Regions from separate parts of the Tepidibacillus sp. LV47 genome, predicted to be linked through region 1. Evidence: riboswitches for the same ligand, from Rfam matches in the RefSeq annotation. Region 1 holds a riboswitch; the other holds the start of a gene.
The links. A riboswitch is a leader RNA that binds a small molecule or an ion and turns the genes downstream of it on or off. The one in region 1 is predicted to bind cobalamin.
Positions count from the first base shown of each region.

Region 2: another riboswitch for cobalamin. It lies ahead of ACMW72_RS06655 (FecCD family ABC transporter permease); the one in region 1 lies ahead of nrdD (anaerobic ribonucleoside-triphosphate reductase).

Region 1 is NZ_JBLWIF010000001.1:515,162-518,589, forward strand. It holds gene ACMW72_RS02520 (energy-coupling factor ABC transporter substrate-binding protein) at 1-160, opposite strand, end outside; gene ACMW72_RS02525 (energy-coupling factor ABC transporter permease) at 96-857, opposite strand; cobalamin riboswitch at 1,058-1,253, opposite strand; cobalamin riboswitch at 1,424-1,619, shown strand; gene nrdD (anaerobic ribonucleoside-triphosphate reductase) at 1,753-3,428, shown strand, end outside.
Region 2 is NZ_JBLWIF010000004.1:94,709-98,136, forward strand. It holds gene ACMW72_RS06650 (response regulator transcription factor) at 1-357, shown strand, start outside; cobalamin riboswitch at 894-1,080, shown strand; gene ACMW72_RS06655 (FecCD family ABC transporter permease) at 1,227-2,261, shown strand; gene ACMW72_RS06660 (ABC transporter ATP-binding protein) at 2,265-3,044, shown strand; gene ACMW72_RS06665 (MTH1187 family thiamine-binding protein) at 3,167-3,428, shown strand, end outside.

The sequences.
Region 1 (3,428 bases):
GTGCTTGATCATCCGTCCCAGTAAATTCAAGATTTCCTAAAAAATTTTGTAAAAAGAGAATAAGGAACAAAACGAATACACTAAGTAGTATTTTTTTATTTACCCCAAGTAAAAAACCTCCTTTCTTTTTGTAAAAGAATTTGCAGTTCTTGCTGATGATTTTGCTTTAAGAGTTGAACAACAATAACTGTAATGATTCCTTCGATCATCGCTAACGGCACCTGAGTAACAGCAAAGATCGTAAAAAATTTCTGAAATGATTCCATCACTCCTCCAATTTGTGAAGGAAACGCAAGAGCTAATTGAAATGAAGTCACAACATAAGTCATTAGATCCCCTAAACTTGCGGCGAAAAAGATTGCAAGCTTATCTTTATGGAACAAACGTCTAAATAAATGATACGTACCTACTGCAAATATTGGCCCTATAATCGCCATCGAAAAAAGATTAGCACCTAAAGTGGTAATTCCACCATGAGCGAGTAAAAGAGCCTGAAAAAGTAAAACAATTCCCCCAATTACACTCATAATCGCTGGACCGAATAAGATCGCACCTAATCCTACCCCTGTCATATGACTACTACTTCCCGTAACTGATGGTAGCTTTAGAGCAGATAAGGCAAAAGTAAACGCCCCTATTACACCAAGGAGTAATTTAAATTGAGGATTTTCTTTGATAACGATACGAATCCTTTTCACTCCAAATACGAAAAACGGAGTAGAAATCACCCACCAAAAAGCAGCCCATTTAACCGGCAAAAAGCCTTCCATAATATGCATCGCATAAGCAGGTTGTGGAATGAACAAAAAATAAATCGTTAATAACAAAACCTCAACACTAAATGATCGATATTGCAAATCAATTCCTCCCTCCAATAAAATAAGCACCCCTACCCTAAAGATAGAAGTGCTTGATAGACTAACGAATATTCCGCCATACCACCTGTTTCACGAAAAAAACACTTCACTCCGTTTTACAAGGAAAGCGTTGAAGTGCTTATGTTTAACAATGTTGATATGGCAATGAAACGACAAACACTCCCCTATCTCCCGTAGGGTTATGTGTTTTGAAAATAGGCAGGTCTCCTGACTTCGATTCACCGTCTGTATAAGGCCTTCCCAATTTTGCAATCAGTGGCATTGATTTATACAGACTCCTCGTTACAGTGGCGGGACCGTGTCGGATTTTCACCGACTTCCCTTTTAATCCAAGTTATGATTGCATAACTTGGAACCTATTTCCATTCATATTTAATTTTATTAACTTAATATATACCTCATGACTGATAGCATGTCAATAAACTTTTTCATTTTGTTACTGTATAAAAAATAATCATTGCAAAAAAGCAAAATTTGTTATTTAATATCAAATAAGGAATACAACATATAGAAGGAATCGTTCTAAAAAAAAACAATATATAGTGTTTTATACAAAAAAGTAAGGTGTTTTAAAACTTAAAAGGGAATCTGGTGAAAGTCCAGAACTGTCCCCGCAACTGTAAGTGTGGACGAAATGAGTAAAAGCCACTGTACAAGAATGCTTCATGGCTCTTGTACGGGAAGGATTCAAAGTAGGAAGAAGCACAAGTCAGGAGACCTGCCTTACTTTTCAAGTTTCATTTTCTTCGGGAGTTGAGAGGATGGAACGATTGTATAAACAGGTATATTTTCTATAATTGCCTTTTTATGCCATCGTTCAATCCGCTCAAAATTGAGCGGATTTTTTTTATCAAATATACAAGGAGGCTTTTTTATGTTTAACAGTTCAAGTGAAATTATCAGGTCATTTACATCAGAAGTAGAAAACAAAAAGACAGATTTTTTAAAAAGGGAAAACAGCAATTATGTATATTCTTTGCCATTATTAAGACACCACTTAACCAATTTTGCAGAAGAAGAATTCCTATTAAATGAAATTTTACCTAAAGAATTAAAAGATTTATATGATCAAGGAATAGTCTACATCCATGATAAACAACTAAGTCCCTATTGTGTTAGTGTTGGGTGTAGAGATATCGCCACTTTTGGAATCCCTACCCTTGCCAAAAATATGCTGTCTTCTAAACCAACGAAGAGACTAGATACGCTCTTACGTCATTTTAGTAATGTGGTTGTTTTAATGTCTCAACAAGTTTCTGGAGCGGTTATGCTGTCGCAAATGACAACTGTCGCTGCATCGTATTTATATTTTGAAGAAACAGAAACACAAAAGAAGTATTCCCAAAACGATTTAAAACAATTATTCCAAAGCTTAATTTGGGAAATGAATATGCCTCTTCGAAGCGGTTCCCAATCTGCCTTTTCCAATATAACGATGGAATTTGGCAAACCTTCCGAAGAAATCAAAGATGAATACATAGTCATTGGTGGAGAAGCAAGAAATATGAAATATAAAGAAATTCCCTCTGAATATTTTGATCGGATTAATCAAGCGATTATCGATGTGATGGCTGAAGGAACAGGAAATGGCATTCCTTTTACCTTTCCTTTGATCACTGTTCCGATTGATGATCATTTTAACTTTGATAATGATTTATTCTTATATTTGTTAGACAAAATGTATAATTGGGGCGGCGTTTATTTTGAAAATTTTCGTACATTCCCCTTTGATAATGATTATTATAAAAAATTAAATCCTTACATAAAGGCCCGGGATCCAGAAGCCAGCAGAAGTTTATGCTGTCGTTTACAGATCGATTTAAGCTTGCTCTCTAAAGTGGGGAGTGGTATTTTTGGAAGTTCCACGGGGTCAACTGGTGCCGTGCAAGTACTTAATTTAAACGCCAATCGCCTTCTAATGGAATTTGGCCATGACAAAGATTTATTAAAACAAAAAATGCGCGAATACCTAGAAATCATGCAAAAAGGTCATCAAGCGAAAAGAAAATGGATTGAAGCAAATAAAGAATTATATCCCACTTTCTTTGCATTTAATAAAGACCTTAAAAATTATTTTAATGTTTTTGCCATCACTGGTATGCATGAAGGATTGATCAATATTGGTTTTAAAGATGGAATCAAAGATGAACAAGGAAAAAAACTTGCCCATGAAATTATGCAATATATGACTGAAGTGATAAATGAATTCATCGTTCGTGACCAAGTTGCTTGCGGAATAGAATATGCTCCTGCTGAAAATGCCGGAATCAAACTGGCTCGCCATGATATGAAATGGGCAAAAGAACATAACCGAGAAATTTTTGTTCAAGGAAAAGGAGAAGATGTTTATTTAACTTCTGGTTGTATGCTTCCCTTTAGTGAAGAAGACTTTTCAGCCCAGATAGAGAATGCTGCAGAATTTCAAGCTTATGCTACCTCAGGAAGTATTCTTCATCATTTTCTAGAAACAAAGGTTGAGCCTAATCTATTAGCAGATTATATCGACAAGTTATTTCAAAAGCCGATCAATTATATTACTTTAACACCCAC
Region 2 (3,428 bases), on a different contig from region 1:
GAGTTGGTTGCTCGTATTCAGGCTTTATTACGAAGAATACAAAAAAGTACAGAAGAAGATGAGTTATTGAAATATAAAGGGATTGTTTTAAATCTTTCAGCAAGGATTGCTTTTTACCTAGAAGAAACGATAAACCTTACCCCAACCGAATTCGATTTATTGGAGGTCTTAATGAAACATAAAGGAAAAGTTTTGTCGCGAGAGCAATTGATTGAAATGGTTTGGGGGATTGACTTTGTGGGAGAGGACCGTACTGTTGATTCTCATATTAAAAATTTGAGAGAAAAACTTCGGAAAGCTGGAGTGAAAGAACAAATCATAAAAACGGTATGGGGAATAGGATATAAAGTAGAATAAGAATGAGATATTTAAATCTATTCTGAGGGAATGAAGTGGGAATTATGAGAATTTTTTTATGGGTTATTTTTTCTATATTTTTAATTTTTTTCGGTGGTTCCTTCCTCTTGTTTGCTGTTCGGATGATTTGGTTTTCTCCAAATACGATGGGGATGATGATGGGCAGAAAAATGATGTTTCACCATATGTATTTTTGGATGAGAGGAACGTTTTGGATTTTTATCGTTCTTATCGGCCTTCTTATTATAATTTGGCTGATTTATGATTGGCAAAAAAGAAGAAAGTAAAGAATAAAGAACTATGAATTGTTAAGCCAACAGATGAGTTTAGACCCGCCTTTTTTTAAGGTGGGAATTTTTAGCACAAAAAAAAAGAGGCAGAGTTATTGCAAAAGCAGTTTGAACTCAACAGATGTGAAAAAGGAACTCTAAAAGCGCTTTAATGTACAAACTTATTTTTGATTATAAAACTCTGAACAAAGATAAGATAGTGCTTGTTAAATTGTTTTTATACGTTATAATGAACTCAGAAAATAAAATAACGTGTGGCAAATAGGTTCTTTCTGATTCGTCAGAAAGATGAAAAGGGAAGTTCGGTGAGAATCCGACGCGGTCCCGCCACTGTGATTGGTGTAAGCCTCCACATGAATCCACTGTCGTAAGACGGGAAGGAGTGGAAGGTATGCCATCAGCCAGGAGACCTGCCTATTTGTTAAGGAAGCTTAACCTTCGAGGAAAAGGGAAGGCATCTATCTCATTGACAAATTGGATCATGATGTCCTTATGTCCCTTTTTATCTTCGGGTAAAAAGGGACTTTTACTTTTCCTTGACATGCCCTATTTATCCAAATCTTTAAAATAGGTGTTGCTATGAAACAAAAAAAGAATCTTGCTCTTATCATAGGATCTTTGTTCCTTCTTCTCTTTTTTTCTATATTTGCAAGCCTGTTTGTTGGATCTGTTCATTTAGACTTCGTTTCAACAGTGAAAATTTTGGTGAATCAACTTCCTGGAATTGAACTCGCTCCAGATTGGGAAATTAGTGATGAGATGATCATTATCAATTTACGTTTGCCCAGAATTATTTTGGCATCTTTAGTAGGTGCGATGTTGTCCATTTCCGGTGTGGCATTTCAAGGTGTCTTACGAAATCCTTTGGCGGATCCGTATATTTTGGGTGTATCTTCTGGAGCAGCTTTAGGCGCAGCATCCACTTTAATCTTTGTTCCTGATCTTTCATTATTCGGTCATTTTACCCTTCCCATCTTTGCTTTTCTTGGGGCAATGATGGCATTGGGATTTGTGGTACTTTTGGCGAAAAGGCAATATTACCGAGGAAGTGAAACATTGATTCTTGCTGGGGTGATCGTTCAATCCCTTATGGGGGCCGTTCTTTCCTTTTTAATTACCATATCTGATAACAAACTTCAATCGATCATCTTTTGGCTTATGGGCAGTTTAGCCAACCATGATTGGACCGATATTCTCGTTCTCATCCCTTATTTTTTATTTGGTACAATCTTTTTACTTTTTCAATATAAAGACCTGAATGTTCTTGCCTTAGGAGAGAATGCGGCAACCTACCTAGGAATGGAAGTAGGGAAACAAAAAGTAAGGATTTTGACCATTGCTTCCTTACTAGCTGCTTCTGCGATCTCGATTGTAGGTATAATTGGGTTTGTAGGTTTAATTATTCCTCATATACTCAGAGTCTTATTTGGTGCAAATCATCGAATATTACTCCCTGTGTCTGTTTTAGCTGGTTCAGTTTTTTTAATCCTTACAGATACTTTAGCGCGAACGATGATTCCTTCAAGCGAAATTCCCATCGGTGTTCTGACTGCATTTTTAGGTGCGCCTTTTTTCGCATATCTCTTTTATAAAAATCGAAATGGGAGGGGTTAAAAATTGAGTCTCTTCCAAGTTAAGCGTGTGTCTCATTTTTTTGGACAAAAACAAGTGTTGCGTAACATTCATTTTGAAGTAGAAAAGGGACGTGTTCTTGGCATCATTGGGCCAAATGGAAGCGGGAAAACCACTTTAATACAAGCCATGAGCGGTTTGTTTGACGTTGATGAAGGTGAGATTCTATTTCAAGGTAAAAACATAACGAGCTATCGTAAGAAAGAGTTAGCTCGAAAATTAGCGGTAATGTCTCAAGAGGGAACTCCGCCTCTCCCTTTTACCGTTAATGAAGTGGTATCGATGGGAAGGTATCCGTGGTTAGACTTTTTCACAGATTTATCGGTAAGGGATAAAGACCTAGTAAAAAAAACCCTGGTGCAATTGGATTTATGGGAGAAACGTTTTCAGCAAGTGGCTACATTAAGCGGCGGTGAGCGCCAATTAGTTTCTTTGGCAAGGGCGATGGTTCAAGATCCGGTAGTTTTATTTCTAGATGAACCAACCACTTATTTAGATATTGGTCACCAAATCTTAGTATTAGAACATATTCGCAAATGGCATCAAGAAAAAGAGATTACGATTGTAATGGTACTCCATGACTTAAATTTGGCAGCTCAATACTGTGATGAATTGATCTTAATTCAAGATGGAAAGATTGAATCTATCGGTAAGGTAGAGGAAGTGCTTAATGTTAAGGAAATTGAACGAGTTTACCATACAAAGCCAATTTTAGTACAGCATCCAATACGAAAGGTTCCACAAATTTTGTTACAAGGGCAATAAACTAATGATACGTATCCTTTATGAGTGAAATGAAATGTCCAGTTGTTTTCTATGGAAAATCTTTGTTAAAATTAAGATAGTGGAAATGGAACCTCATTTTTTTAGGAAAAGGAGTGATGATGATGGCAATTGTAGAAGTAACGATAACTCCTCTAGGAACAGGCAGTCCAAGTATAAGTCAATATGTGGCTAATGTACATAAAGTATTAGAAGAAGCACCCGAACCAGTGAAATTTCAACTTACGGCAATGAGTACGATTATTGAAGGTGATTTAAAAGATATTATGGCTGTGATCATGAGAATGCACGAAGTCCCTTTTGAAAATGGTGCTTTACGTGTATCCACTTTAATTCGTATCGATGACAGGAGAGATAAACAAGCAT